One region of the Parageobacillus sp. NEAU-HV-2 genome, then DNA from elsewhere that is predicted to be linked to it. Evidence: predicted binding sites of a transcription regulator. Region 1 holds the regulator's gene; each other region holds the start of a gene.

The links. The regulator Rex, encoded in region 1, represses fermentation and respiration genes when NADH is low (regulators of the CRP and FNR family bind a similar motif). The targets are predictions, from matches to a motif close to TTGTGAAATATTTCACAA.
Region 2: the regulator Rex is predicted to act here: its motif matches at 3,561-3,578, upstream of AC1WMD_RS01125 (DUF2249 domain-containing protein).
Region 3: the regulator Rex is predicted to act here: its motif matches at 1,908-1,925, upstream of ric (iron-sulfur cluster repair di-iron protein).

Annotation. Positions count from the first base shown of each region.
Region 1 is NZ_JBXUJJ010000023.1:4,952-10,167, forward strand. Features, by position in the region: gene AC1WMD_RS18515 (CPBP family intramembrane glutamic endopeptidase) at 1-520, shown strand, start outside; gene AC1WMD_RS18520 (YdiK family protein) at 567-719, shown strand; gene tatC (twin-arginine translocase subunit TatC) at 722-1,468, opposite strand; gene AC1WMD_RS18530 (twin-arginine translocase TatA/TatE family subunit) at 1,489-1,641, opposite strand; gene AC1WMD_RS18535 (redox-sensing transcriptional repressor Rex) at 1,657-2,295, opposite strand; gene moaC (cyclic pyranopterin monophosphate synthase MoaC) at 2,285-2,806, opposite strand; gene AC1WMD_RS18545 (ABC-F family ATP-binding cassette domain-containing protein) at 2,926-4,872, shown strand; gene tsaD (tRNA (adenosine(37)-N6)-threonylcarbamoyltransferase complex transferase subunit TsaD) at 5,184-5,216, opposite strand, start outside.
Region 2 is NZ_JBXUJJ010000001.1:197,638-202,853, reverse strand. Features, by position in the region: gene AC1WMD_RS01140 (MFS transporter) at 1-1,148, opposite strand, end outside; gene AC1WMD_RS01135 (TIGR04053 family radical SAM/SPASM domain-containing protein) at 1,383-2,501, opposite strand; gene AC1WMD_RS01130 (molybdenum cofactor guanylyltransferase) at 2,573-3,151, opposite strand; gene AC1WMD_RS01125 (DUF2249 domain-containing protein) at 3,262-3,495, opposite strand; gene AC1WMD_RS01120 (hypothetical protein) at 3,624-3,770, shown strand; gene AC1WMD_RS01115 (nitric-oxide reductase large subunit) at 3,846-5,216, opposite strand, start outside.
Region 3 is NZ_JBXUJJ010000001.1:203,696-208,911, reverse strand. Features, by position in the region: gene mobB (molybdopterin-guanine dinucleotide biosynthesis protein B) at 1-344, opposite strand, end outside; gene AC1WMD_RS01170 (molybdopterin molybdotransferase MoeA) at 341-1,600, opposite strand; gene ric (iron-sulfur cluster repair di-iron protein) at 2,058-2,762, shown strand; gene moaA (GTP 3',8-cyclase MoaA) at 2,805-3,830, opposite strand; gene modB (molybdate ABC transporter permease subunit) at 3,845-4,501, opposite strand; gene AC1WMD_RS01150 (Crp/Fnr family transcriptional regulator) at 4,734-5,216, shown strand, end outside.

The DNA.
Region 1 (5,216 bases):
GCATACTCGTTATCGCGTTTCCTTGCCTGTCGCCTGGATGTGGGCGATCGGCGGCGTCTTTTTAGCCCTGTTTGCCCAGAGCATTGCCGCTAATATTGAATGGCGTCTGCTTGGCATCGAACCGGGCTCGGAAAACACGAGACGAATTGTCGAAATCATTCAAGTCACCCCGATATTGATCATCGTTACTTCCATTATCGGCCCGATTTTAGAAGAAATTATTTTTCGCAAAATTATTTTCGGGACGCTATATCAAAAATACAACTTCTTCATTGCCGCGCTCATCAGTTCGCTATTATTTTCGGTAGTCCATATGGAATTGGAGCATCTGCTTTTATATGCGGCAATGGGTTTTACGTTTGCCTTTCTTTATGCGAAAACGGGGCGCATTTTCGTTCCGATATTCGCTCATGTTACGATGAATACGTTCGTAGTCTTGGTGCAAACATTGTTTGCTGATGAAATTGAAAAAATGATGCGGCAGGCAGAACATATACAACTCATTATTGGGGGCTTTTAATACAATGAGAAGGACACCATTGCAATTCGCTTTTGCCTATTTTCTGATGGGAGTACTATTTACTTACTTGTCCATTCAAAGTGCAAAAGATACGATTTGGAACTTTTTCACCATCTTCCTTGCCATCCTGGCTACGCTTGATTTTGGAGCAGCCATACGTCTCTTCGCATTCCACTTTCGCAATAAACCTCCCGTTTGATATCACGGGAGGTTTTCTTGTTCCTGTTGCGCCAATAATACTTTGCGGTAAGCCATTTTGGAGATCCAAATGCTTGCTTCATATAAAATCGAAAGCGGAATCATCACAATCACTTGTGATAATACATCCGGCGGCGTAATGGCCGCAGCTAAAATCAGCAAGGCCAAATAAGCGTATTTTCGTACTTTGCTCAATAACATCGGTGTAATCAAACCAAGTCTTGTTAAAAACATCACAACTACCGGCAGCTGAAAGACAATGCCAAACGGCAAGACGAGCTGAAGCAAAAATTCGAAATATTCATTAATACCGATGACTTGATGAATACCGAGGCGTTCCGCCAAATTTTGCATAAAACGAACGACAAACGGAAATAAGACAAAATACGCAAAACTAACGCCTGCTAAAAAGAGAAAAATCGAAAGCGGAATATAGCTTAACGTCACTTTTCGCTCTTTTTCATATAACCCTGGGCTGACAAACGCCCAAATTTGATAAAGCAAAACCGGGGCAGTAAGAATAAAGGCGATGACAAAGGCAAACTGAAAGTAAATTTTGATCGGGTCTGTCAAACGAAATGCATTCATCGTCAATTCTTTTGCTTCATCCGTATGCTGCAAATATAAAATGATCGGTTCGACAAAAAAGAAGCTCCCTATCAAGGCAATGCCAAAAAAAACAAGAACAATGATAAGCCGTTTTCGCAACTCTCCTAGGTGCTCATACACCGACATTTCTTTATCATTCATGTCTCAACCATCCTAACTCATCATTGGTCGGCTTTTTTTTCATCTTCATCGGCTAATCCTTTCGTCGCATCCTTAAACTCGCGGAGCGATTGACCGAGCGACTTGCCCAATTCCGGAAGTTTTTTTGTTCCAAACAATAATAAAATGACAAGCACGATTAATAAATATTTCATGTTTTATTCTCTCCTTTATTCAAGCGGATAGTTTTTCAAAAAATAAACGAGCGACTGCAATTCGACCGCTAAGTCGATATGGTGGACGCGAATATGCTTCGGTACGTTCAAGCGCGCCGGCGTAAAATTTAAAATCCCTTTAATTCCTTTTTGGACAAGACGGTCGGTAATCCATTGGGCGACATGGGCAGGCACCGTTAAAATCGCTACTGGAATTCCCTCGTGAAGACGGTCTTCTAATTCATCCAAATGATAGACGGGCACCCCGCCGACTTCTGTACCGACTTTCCTTTCATCTACGTCAAATGCCATCACAATTTTCGTATTATTGTTTTTCGAGAAATTATAGTTTAAAAATGCGGTGCCTAAGTTCCCGACTCCAAATAACGCAACTTCCGTTATCTCGTCTTGATCGAGCGTTTTCCGGAAAAATGACAACAAATAGTTGACATTATATCCGTATCCCTTTTTGCCAAGCGCGCCAAAATAAGAAAAATCGCGGCGGATCGTCGCAGGATCGACTTTAACCGCCTCGCTCAGCTCGGCAGAAGAAACGCGTTGTTTTCCGGAAGCGTGTAAATTTTTTAAAAAACGATAGTATAACGGCAAACGTTTGGCCGTTGCTTGCGGAATTTTTGGCTGTTCATTGCTCATCGATAAATCCCCCAGCACTTCTCTTTTTGCGTTGATAATGTCCTGACTTTCCACCCATTTTCTCTACTAAATAGGTTGGGCCAATCACCATTCCTTTATCAAGCGCCTTGCACATATCATATACTGTCAGCGCACATACAGAGGCGGCCGTTAGCGCTTCCATCTCTACCCCTGTGCTTCCTTTTGTTTTCACTGTTACGGTAATCAACAATTGATACAACGCTTTTTCTTCTTCGACATGCCAGGCAAACTGAATGTCGACACCTTTTAGCATAAGCGGATGGCACATCGGAATGAGATCGGCTGTTTTTTTCGCCGCCATAATGCCCGCCACTTGCGCAACGGCAAGCACATCCCCTTTTTCGATCGTCTTGTTTGTCATTTTTTCATAAATTTCCTTATTGACGGTCACACTTGTTTGCGCGGTCGCCATGCGGACCGTATCCTCTTTGTCCGTAATATCGACCATTTTTGCTCGGCCTTGTTCATTGAAATGGGTAAATGTTGACAACGTAATCTCCTCCACTTATAAACTATACACTATTTTTCGTCATCTGTCTTTTATCGTTTTATTGCGATAGGAAAGTAACTTACGCTACACTATTATTGTTAAACGCGAGGTGAAAAACAATGATCATTTTACAAGTGAATCAACTGACAAAATATTTTGGCGCTGACCTTATTTTATCGAATATAAAATTAGAAATACAATCCAAAGACCGAATTGCGCTCGTCGGAAGAAACGGAGCAGGAAAATCGACGCTATTAAAGATCATTGCCGGTGAAATGTCTTACGATAGCGGAGAGATTATGAAACCAAAAGAAGTAACGATCGGCTATCTCGCTCAGGACAGCGGTCTTCACTCTTCGTTGTCGATTTGGGAAGAAATGATGACAGTATTCGCCCCATTAAAGGCCATGGAAAAGCAATTGCGCGCGCTGGAAATGCAAATGGGCGATCCTGATTTGCTCGCAGATGCATCCCGTTATGAAAAATTATTAAAAGAATACGACACGCTACAAGAGCGTTATAAAGAACAAGGCGGTTACCAATACGAAGCCGATATCCGCTCCATTTTACACGGTTTGCAGTTTTCTAAGTACGATTATATGACAACTCCTGTCCAATCGTTAAGCGGCGGACAGCGAACGCGGCTGGCGCTCGGAAAATTGCTTTTAACGAAACCCGATTTGCTTATTTTGGACGAGCCGACCAACCATTTAGACCTCGAAACATTAACATGGCTTGAGCAATATTTACAAACGTATCCTGGCGCTATTTTAATCGTCTCCCATGACCGCTACTTTCTCGATAAGGTCGTCACTCAAGTATTCGAGCTATCGCGCTCGACATTAAAGCGGTATAGCGGAAATTACAGCCGCTACTTAGAGAAACGGGCAGAGGAATACGAACGGGAACGAAAACTATATGAAAAACAGCAAGAAGAAATTGCAAAGCTGCAAGACTTTATTCAACGCAATATCGCCCGCGCTTCGACAACCAAGCGCGCGCAAAGCAGAAGAAAACGGCTAGAAAAAATGGAAAGAATGGAGAAGCCAGTTGGGGATGAAAAAGCTGCCTCATTTTCCTTCGAAATCGAGCGGGAAAGCGGCAATGACGTGTTAATCGCTGAAGATGTCGCAGTGGGATATGATGCAGATCAGCCAATTATTCATAATGTTCGCTTTCGCATCACGCGCGGGGAAAGCATCGCTCTGATTGGTCCGAACGGAATCGGCAAATCCACGTTGTTAAAAGCGATTGTCAACAAACTCCCGCTGCAAGCAGGGCGTTTCCGCTACGGCTCAAACGTGCAAATCGGCTACTATGACCAAAACCAGGCCGACTTGTCCTCGAATAAGCGTGTGCTCGATGAACTTTGGGATGAATATCCCGATAAAACGGAAAAAGAAATCCGCACCGTGCTCGGGAACTTCTTATTCTCCGGGGACGATGTACTAAAGCCTGTATCGGCGCTCAGCGGTGGCGAAAAAGCAAGACTGGCGCTCGCCAAATTGATGATGCAAAAAGCAAACTTCCTTATTTTAGACGAACCGACCAACCATCTTGATTTAGACAGCAAAGAAGTGCTTGAGAATGCCTTAATTGAATACCCTGGAACGATTTTGTTCGTTTCCCATGACCGCTACTTTATCAACCGCATCGCCACGAAAATATACGAACTTTCTAGCGATGGAATTACTGAATATTTAGGTGACTATGACTACTATATCGCCAAAAAAGAAGAAATGCTGGAACTCGAACGCCTCATCGCTGCGGAGCAACCGCAAACAAACGTGAACCTTCCTGATGGGGAATCAAAGAAAAAATCGAGTTATGAGCAAGAAAAAGAAGCAAAAAAGCTAGAACGGCAGCGCAAGCGCCGCATTGAAGAAATCGAAGCGGAAATTAGCGAATTAGAACAACAAATTGCGCACGTTGAAGAACAATTATGTGATCCTGATATTTATCAAGATCACGAAAAAGTGCAACAGCTGACAAAAGAGAACGAGGAAATGAAACAAAAACTAGATCTATTACTAGCAGAATGGGAAGAACTTCATACACTAAAATAATAAAATACACAAACATCCACCGGTTATGAACAGGTGGATGTTTTTTTAGTTAATCACATACCCACAAACTTATCCCCAATTTTCTTCCCGTTATTCAAGTTATTCACCGGTTTTTCCACATTATCCACAAAAAGCATCTGTTTTATGTGAAAAAAACTGTGATTATTTTCTCCTTAATATAATGAGTTTTTTTTCTCATTTTCCACAATATCCACAAATTGTGGATAAATATATGCACAACCTTTATTTTTTTAATAAAAAAATGGACTTCCTTCAAGATTAAATCTTGAAAAAAGCCCGTTTGATTTCCGTTATTCTAACTCCAAGCTTGGGTCGGCATTTAA
Region 2 (5,216 bases), on a different contig from region 1:
CCCACTTTTTTGCCGAAAACCGTGCGGTTAAGCAGGAAGCAAATAAGGGCAAACAAGCTAAGGAGAATAAATCCGAGCACATAAGAGCCTGTTATGTCTTTCACAATCCCCATTAAAATTGGTGGGAAAAAGCCGCCGAGTCCGCCCCATGCGCCAACGATACCGGTGACAGCACCTGTTTCTGCCGGGAACAGCTGCGGGACCAGCTTAAAGACCGCACCGTTTCCTAATCCAGCCACCATCGCGATAAATAAGCATGCCGCTGTCATCAAGATGATATTTTTCATGCCAAACGCAATGACAAGCGCTCCAATCGTAATGCCAGCATAAACAAAATTCAATACCCGTTCGGCACCGATTTTATCGCCAAGGTTTCCGCCAATCGGCCTTGCGAGTGTCGCAATAATGGTGAATCCAGCGGCGCGAAGACCGGCATCAACCGGAGTTAAACCATATAAATCAATAAGCAGCGATGGCAGATAAATACTGAATGCCACAAATGCCCCGAATGTAACGAAATAAAAGAGCGATAAAGTCCACGTATGTTTATATTTCAACACAGATAACGAATCAAGCATCGTTTTTTGCTGCTTAGGCTTTGGCATATCCGGAGTAAAGAACCAAACAAGAAGGAGCATGACTACAACCGGGATAATCATTCCCCAAAACGCCCATTGTACTCCAAATGTTGCCGCGATCGACGGAACAGAGAAGCTTGCCACTGCCGTTCCAATATTGCCCATCGCGTTAATGCCGAGCGCTGTTCCTTGTTTTTCTGGCGGTGTTAAGCGCGATACGAACGTAACAGAAATTGCAAACGACGTCCCTGCCATTCCAATAAAGAACGCCCAAAACATTAACATGGCATACGAATTAGCAAAACCCGCCCCAATTAGCGGAATAATCAAAAACAATAGCAGCAGCGAAAACAACCGTCTACCGCCAAGTCGGTCCGTCCAAATCCCAAGCGGGATGCGCATAACGGAACCAAGCAAAACTGGAATCGCAACTAAAATGCTTTTTTGTGTCGAAGTCAAACCATACATTTCTTGAAACGTGCTTGCCAACGGAGAAAATACCGCCCATACCGCAAACGCAAACGTCATCGCCAACGTTGTAATCGGCAAAAGGGCTTTTTGCTTATTCATCGCGAAAATCCTCCTTTTTGGTCACAGCTATATAACATTTATCTGCTTTTGAGTTCATCATACGGAAATAAAAAAAGAATGTTTGTGAAGTTTGTCACATTTTATTGTAGTGTCACATAATTGTAAAAAGTTGATTTCCATCTTTATCATGTCAACATGTCTAGAAAACCGTTTCCGTGAACGCGCAAATAAAAAACTGGCTCCCTAATAAAAGAGAGCCAGTGAACATTGTGATTAAGATAAACGCTTGTCTTTTTGCCGCAACGCTTTTGGAATGTATACGCAATACGGTTCACTTTCTAAGTAATCGCCGGTAACAGCATACGCCCGCGAGCGCGAGCCGCCGCAAACGTAGCGGAATTCGCATACACCGCATTTTCCTTTATATTTATCAGGGTTACGCAAGTCTTGGAAAATCGGCGAATTCCGGTAAATTTCCGCGAGCGGCGTTTCACGGACGTTTCCGGCTTTTACCGGAAGCAGTCCGCTCGGATAGACATCACCAATATGAGAAATAAAAACAAATCCGTTGCCGTCGTTAACTCCTTTTGGCGCACGGCCAAGACCGTCGACTTGACCGGTCAGTCCTTTCATCAACACATCTTCATAGTTAATTCCAGCGCCGGTGATTTGTTTTTCCCGCATTTTCGATTGTAACACGACACGGCGGTAATGCTGCCCTGCCGTTGTTTTTATGTCAAACGGGACACGCTTGCTCGTTTCATAAAGCCAGCGAAACACTTTTTCATGCTCTACCGGCGAAATCATGTCCGAATCTTTTCCGCGTCCTGTCGGCACAAGGAAAAAGACGCTCCAAAGCACACATTTTAGTTTTTCAACCAACTCTGCCATTTCATCAAGAGCATGAACATTGTAACGAGAAATAACGGTGTTAATTTGCACCGGGATATCAAGCTCATGCAAATATTCAATCGCTTTGATCGTCAAATCGAAGGAACCAGGTGTTCCGCGGAAATGGTCATGAATTTCCGCGTTTGGCCCGTCCAAACTAAACGCCCAACGTGAAAGCCCAACTTCCTTCGCTTTTCGAATTGCTTCTTTTGTAACGTTCGGCGTCGCGCTTGGCGTCATTGAAACGTGAAGGCCTTTGTCAATCGCATATTTCGCAAGATCATATACATCCGGGCGCATGAGCGGATCTCCGCCAGTAAACACGAGAAGCGGCTGGTCCATCTCATATATATCATCAATTAACTTTTTCCCTTCTTCGAATGTCAATTCGCGCGGATCGCGGTGATATTGCGCTTCCGCCCGGCAATGAAGACATTTTAACTGACATGCCCTTGTTAATTCCCAAATCACAATAAACGGATTTTCGTTAAAGTCCCTCACTTATTTCCCCTCCTTGCTTTCATTGTACTGCATAGGAAGGAATACTCATGTGACATAAATCACAAAACCATTTATGTCACAATATCGTCATACTCATTTCGTTCATTTACATTGCGAAATACGATCTCATCTTCCCAAAAATCTTGTTCCGTCACATAGCGGACTTGACAACGATGAAAAAGCGACTTCATCCTGTTATCCTTTGCTTGCAGCAACTTTTCGATTTGCTCGCATGTCCGTCGATGATATATGCCAACTAACGGCTGAATTTGGCCAAAATGCGCGCATATAATCGCATCAAATTCCTCGTTAACATATTCCGCAAGTTTTATCGCGACTTCCGGCCGCATATGCGGCATATCGCACGGAAGCACAAACATCCATTCCGCTTCGCTTTCTTTCATAGCCGTATAAATTCCAGCAAGCGGTCCTTGACCACGATATCGTTCATCGTCCATGACCACTTTTTCCACTGTCTTTTGTCGAAAACAGTCTACTAGTGAAGGATGACTAACAATATAAATATCCTCTGTCACTGTGCGTAACGTTTCTACAGCAATTTCAAAAAAATATTTTCCGTTAAACTTGGCAAACGCTTTCGGGCTGCCAAAACGCCGCGACTGCCCCCCGGCAAGAACAATCCCTGTCATTCCTTTCACCGTCTGTCCCCTTTCGCCAACTCTCTGTTTCACTGTATCATGAAGGCAACGAAAAGAAAAGATTCCCGTAATTTTCTAGGAATCTTTTCTAAAAATCTTATTTATTTTTTACCGATTGCCACTCGCCAAATTTCCGGTCCTTCTTCTAAGTACTCCCAAGTAAACTGTTCTGGACGCTCCATCATAAACTGATAATGTAACGGACGCGGATCATGATCGTTTGTTAATTCCATCACTTCACCTGGTTTCAAGCTATCGAATAAGCGAAAAATCGCAGGATGTCTTTCGCGCGGTTCATAATCAGGAGCATGAATTTTTATGGCAAATTGTCTCATAATTGTTGCCTCCTTTATAGTATAATGAATTATATACACATCATAATCGTTTTTGTCGTTTGTCGTAGTGATGAACATCACAACTTACGAATGATAATTTTCAATCGTTTATGAAAGGAGAAATGATGTTGGAAGAGCTTGTTGGCTTTTGTTCGCAGTGCGGCAAACCGATACATTGTTTGCACGGGTTTTTAAACGGCATCGTTAGCGACGAAAAAGAAACGTTGTATTGTTTTCAATGTTACGAAGAAAAAGAAGAAGCGAAAAGCAGCTAACAATGAACAAAATAGAAAGCGCTATCATACAGAGATAAAAAAAATCACAGCGATTTGTGCTGTGATTCTTTTTATTTATTCTTCTTTGGTTAGATCGGCAACCGGAAGCGCTTCTTTCTCACCGTGTGTCGGTTTACGCAAATGGAATAGCGATTTGACGCTGAATACCATAATCACAATGACACCAATTAAGAAAATCGTATCTGGAACAGCACGGATCGTAATCAAGTTTTGTACAAGATCCTGTTGTAAAAACGCTGGAGAACGCGATACCCAATAGCCATGTTCAAACGCTTCTTTCATTTGCAGAATACCGATTGGCAGCAGCGTCACTGCAATCATTCCTGCAAGCCCGATATTGAGCATCCAGCATGCGAATTTTAACCATTTATCATTCCATGCTTCCGGTTTCACGATGTTACGCAATGAATAAAGCAGCACGGCAATACCGAACATTCCGTATACTCCCATCATCGCCCCATGGCCGTGAGTCGGCGTTAAAAATTGTCCGTGTTCAAAGTAGCTGACTGCCGGCAAGTTAATGAGGAATCCAAGCACTCCCGCACCGACTAAGTTCCAAATCGCTGTAGAAATTAAGAACCAGAATGTCGATTTATAAGGGAAGTTAACCCCGCCATCACGCATCATTTTATACTGTTCATATGCTTCTAAAATAAGCAATGTAAGCGGAATGACTTCGAGCGCCGAGAAGACGGCACCAAGTGCGATCCATATTTCCGCCGAACCATTGTAATAATAGTGGTGACCGATGCCAATGACCCCGCTGCCAAGCAAGATCGTAAATTGGAAATATAACGCTCTTACTGTAGATTGTTTTGTGACAAGTTTCATTTGCACCAACAAAAAGCCGATCACAACAACCGCAAACACTTCAAAAATTCCTTCTACCCACAAGTGGATAATCCACCAGCGCCAGAAATCGGCCATCGTAAAGTTCGTGTCCGGCTTCATAAAGAACGCAAAGATGTAAAAGAACGGCACCGCAATCGCCGAGTAGAACAATAAGTGAATCAATCCGCCTTTATCGCTTTCCCGTTTCAATCCGCTCTTAATGCCGCGGAAGACGATAAATAACCAAATAGACATGCCTACTACTAATATAATTTGCCAAATGCGGCCAAGCTCAAGATATTCCCAACCTTGATGGCCAAGCAAGAACCAGCTGTTTCCTAAATATCCGTTTACTCCGAGCCATTGACCGATCATGCTGCCGCCGACAAGAACAACAAGCGCCCAGAACAAAATATCAACGAGAAGCCCTTGTTTTTTCGGCTCATGCCCGCCGACCAGCGGTGCGATAAAAACCCCCATGCCTAGCCATGATGTCGCAATCCAGAAAATCGCTAATTGTAAATGGTAGCCTTTCGCAATGTTAAACGGCAATAAATCATGAATCCATTTGATGCCGAAAAAGCTGTCTGGCTC
Region 3 (5,216 bases), on a different contig from region 1:
CGCACCATTACTACTTTTGGATATCGTTCGCTTTTGTAGCCCTCGACAAGGACAAAATCAAGCGGCAACAGTTGATAGAACGATAAAATTTGCGCGAGCGACCATGATGGCCGGCGGGCATGAAGCTCGAGCAATCCGTCTCCTTCCACCGACACACAAACCGCCCCCGCCCGCTCGTGGCGCTCTGAGTCGGCATTCGCATATCGTCTTTCCGGCTCACCGCCGTGTCCGTGATGTTTGATCGTTCCAACACGGTATCCTTCGGAAGACGCGATTTTCACCCATTTTTCAATCAGCGTCGTTTTGCCGCTGTTTTTATAGCCGACTACTTGCCAGACGTTCATATGTCGCTTCCCTCTTCGTCTTCTAGCAGCCACACCTCGACGGTATCGCCTTTGGCAAACCCGCGCGTCCCTCCCGGAAGCACCATCAGGGCGTTCGCTTTCGCGAGTGATGTGACAATATTCGATTTATCCATGCCAACCGGCGCCACCGTTAACCGTCCGTCTTCGAACGCTACGTAACTTCTGACAAAGCGGGTAAACGGGTTTGGCTTTGGAAAGTCGACCGTCAACGTTGCCGTTGCTTTTTTCAAATACGGTTTCGCGGAAAATAGCCACGTCCGCACAACGGGGCGTACAAACAGTTCATAGCCGACATAGCAGGCGGATGGGTTGCCCGACAGCCCAAACAACAGCTTGCCGTCAAGGTGCGCAACCGTCGTCACGCTGCCCGGCCGCATCGCTACTTTATTAAACAGCATTTCAGCGCCGAGACGTTCATAAATGGCCGGCAAATAATCATAATCCCCGACGGAGACGCCTCCTGTTGTAATCAACATATCCACTTGATCGAGCGCGGATTGGATCGCGGCAAAACAAGTATCCAGATCGTCCATTAATTTGCCGAAATAAACCGGCTCCGCGCCGCTGCGGGCCACTTGTGCCTGAATCATATAGGCGTTGCTGTTGCGGATTTTTCCCGGCACGAGCGGGTCAGATACATCCAAAAGCTCGCTGCCTGTCACGAAAATGCCGATGCGCGGCTTGCGCGCCACTTTTACCTCGGCATATCCAAAGGTCGCGAGGAGCGCCTGCACGCCGGGATTGATCCGCGTACCTTTTGGAACAAGCGCATCGCCTTTTTTCGCATCCTCTCCTTGAAACGAAATATTATCTCCCGGACGGAACGGTCGTTTGATCGAGATATATGTTTTGCCATCCCGCTCATATCGTTTCGCTAATTCAAGCATGACAACCGCGTCGCATCCAGCGGGAATTTGCGCTCCTGTCATGATGCGCACTGCCTGAAATGGCGAAACCGTTTTCATAGCTACTTGCCCCGCTCCAATCGTTTCAATTACCTCAAATTCGACCGGGTTGTCCAGCTTCGCCTGTGCGGAGTCCACAGCGCGAATGGCAAAACCGTCGTATGGGGAGCGGTCAAACGGCGGAACGTCATGATCGGCGCGCAATTCTTCAGCCAAGTACCGACCGTATGCTTCCTCAAGCTGAACCGTTTCCGCTTCCCCTTCCCGTGCATATTTCATGACCCTTTCGATCGCTTCCGTTACCGGAATCGGAGTTCGCTTTTCCAACATGCTTTTCTCCCTCTTCTCGTTACCGTTATTGACATTATCAACTTTTTTCATAATTTTTTCAACTATTTCGCTAGGACAGTATGCTGGCCGCTTACTAACTCATGCTGTTGGATCGTTTCGCCAAACTCTTCGAATAAACTGCTGCATCGTATCTTCTCTTTCAGCAAGCCGCTTCTCTACTTCTTTTAGGCGACTTTCTAACTGTTTATTTTCGGTTTCCAACTAGCCAGACCTTAGCAATCGGAACATCATATTCCCTCTTTTCTTCTTTCTTGTTTTTTATTGTACGGAAACGAAACAAAGTTAGTTGTGATGTTCCTCACATTTATCCGTTTCATTTCTTTCCTAACACAATTTGTTCAAAATTTCTTCATTTATGTGATGTACATCACGACATGCAAAAAAGAAAAGAAATATGCTTAAGTTGTAATGATTGATAAAGATGGAGGTATCAGCCATGGAAAAATGGTTTACAGAGCAAGCGCTCATCGGTGATATCGTAGCACAATTCCCAAAGGCAAGCGATATTTTCAAAGCATACAAAATTGATTTTTGCTGCGGAGGGCAGCGCCCATTGCAGGAGGCAATAAAAGAGCGCGGTTTGGACGGACAAGCGATTTTAGAAGAGCTGAACACGCTTTATGCCCAATCGCTCGAAAAAATCGATAAAAACTGGAAGGAAGCTTCTTATCGCGAGCTGATCGATCATATCATTGGAAAACATCATCGTTACTTGGCGGAAGAACTGCCGCAGCTCAGCCCTTACGTCACAAAAGTGATGCGCGTCCACGGAATGCATCATCCGCATCTTGCACAAGTTCATAAGCTGTTTAACGAGCTGAAAACCGAATTGGAACAGCATACCGTTAAAGAAGAAACTTACGCTTTCCCACTTATTTTGCAATTTGAAGAAACTCCGACTCCGGAAAACAGAGAAACGATGAAACAAGTGGTTCACGAACTTGTCAATGAACATGACGTTGCTGGCGACATCATCAAAACGATTCGTGAAATTACGAATGACTTTACCCCACCGGAAGATGCATGCGGTACGTACCGCCTTGTCTACAATCGACTAGAAGCGCTAGAAGAAGATTTATTTGAACATATCCATTTGGAAAATAACATTTTATTTCCACGCGTTCTTAATGAAACAGAATAAACAACAACCGGACTGCTCCACTAACGAGCAAGTCCGGTTTGTTTATCCGCCGATATAAGACATTTCGATTTTCTTCCGCATTTTCGCCGTTTGCTCCGTCCGTTCGTCCGAGTAGCGGTCTGTCCGCATGTTCCATGTGGATGCAATCACTTTCTTGATCTCCCCTTTATCCGCTCCCGAACGCAGCTTTTCTTTTAACGAAACACCGCTTGACGCAAACAAGCACGTATACAGCGTACCATCGGCGGAAATGCGCGCCCGTGTGCAGCTGCGACAAAACGATTCGGTCACCGAGGCGATAAAGCCGACTTCCACGTTCGTGCCAACATAGCGGTAGCGGCTTGCCACCTCACCGAAGTAGGCTTTTTCCACTGGCTCGAGCGGATGGAGTTGCTGCAGTTGTTCATACATTTCTTTTTTCGTGACAACATGTGAGAAATCCCATCCATTCGTTGTGCCGACATCCATAAACTCAATAAAACGAAGCGTAATGCCCCGTTCTTTAAAATAATTGGCCATTGGAATAATTTGCGAGTCGTTCATTCCTTTTTTCACGACCATGTTTACTTTGACGCCAAGCCCAGCTTCCTCGGCCGCCTCAATCCCTTTTAACACCGGTGCCACCCCGACGCCGACGCCGTTCATTTTCTTAAATACGTCATCATCAAGCGCATCCAAGCTGACATTGACGCGCTTTAACCCCGCTTCTTTTAAACGTTTGGCCCATTTCACTAAATGGATACCATTCGTCGTCAGCGCGATATCACGAATGCCGGGAATGTGTGTCAATCGTTCAATTAAGACATCCAAATCCCGTCTTAGCAGCGGCTCTCCCCCGGTAATGCGAATTTTCTCGACGCCAAGCTCGGCAAAACTTTCGGCAAGCAACACCATTTCCTCTATCGTTAATAATTCTTCTTCACGCAAAAAACGAAAATTCGGACCGAATATTTCTGCCGGCATGCAGTAAACACAGCGAAAATTGCATTGATCCGTTACCGAAATGCGCAAATCACGAAGCGGTCGGTTCCAGCGATCGGCAACGGCCTCCGATTTTTTTTTCTCCATCCCTCTTCCTCCTTTCAATGTGATTTAAACGCGGTCGCACACAACAACAGGAAAAACGACAAAAGCATTGTAACGACGACCCACGCCCACGCTAAATTCATTTCTCCCGACTCAATCGCCACATAAATGGCGGTCGGCATCGTTTGCGTTTTCCCCGAAATATTTCCCGCAAACATCAGTGTAGCGCCAAATTCGCCGAGACTGCGGGCAAATGCCAAAATCGCCCCAGAAATAAGCGCCTTTTTCGCCAACGGAATCGATATATACCAAAAAACTTGGTATTCATTTGCTCCGTCGATACGCGCCGCTCCTTCAATCGTTTCATCCACCGCTTCCAATCCAGCCTTGGCGGATTGATACATGAGCGGAAAGGAAACAACAATGGCCGCAATCACCGCTGCGTACCATGTAAACATCACCGGTGCGTGAAACAACGTTTCAATTCCCTTGCCAATTACGCTGTTTTTTCCGAATAAAATGATAAGGAAAAAGCCGACTACCGATGGCGGCAGCACGAGCGGAAGCATCAGCAGTGTTTCAATGACGATTTTTCCACGAAACCGACGGCGCGCCATCAACTTGGCCGTGATGATGCCGAAAAGCACAACCATTGCTCCAGAAACAAATGCGACCTTTATCGATAACCAAACCGGTGACCAAAACTCCATCATCACAAAACCTCTTTCAACAACACCGTTTCTTGTTCCACTATATAAAAAAAGGAAGAAAAATGTTGTGATGCTACTCACATTTTAACATACTAAATATGCAAATAGTTTTAGAAAAGTTAGAAAAGTTTATAACAACGATCACGAATCGAAAAAATTTGTGATTTTTATCACTCCCAAACACTTTCATTGTTTTTTACAATGAAAGTAACTACAAACCATTGAGGTGAAACAGATGCTTGCAGCCAAAACGTTCAACCCGCAAAACCGCTTTGCCCATTTGCGCGAATTGCTTCGTTCTGCCAAACATACAGTTAAAATACAAAAAGGGACGTTTTTATTCCAAGAAGGAATGGTCGCCGCTGAATTATATCTCATCCTTTCGGGTAAAGTGCAAATAAGCAAAATTTGCGCTGACGGAAAAGAGATGTGTTTCCGCATCTGCGGCCCTGGGGAAATTATCGGCGAGCTAACATTGTTTACAACAGAACCTCGCTATTTATTAACAGCAAAAGTAATCGAAGATGGCGAAGTAGCAGTCATTAAAAAAAATGATTTAGAACAGCAGCTCCTCACCAATCCTTCGCTTACCTATGAATATATGCAATGGGTCAGTATGCATGCGCGTCGGACACAAACGAAATTTCGCGATTTAATTATGCACGGCAAAAAAGGAGCGCTATATTCTACGCTCATCCGTATGTGCAACAGCTATGGC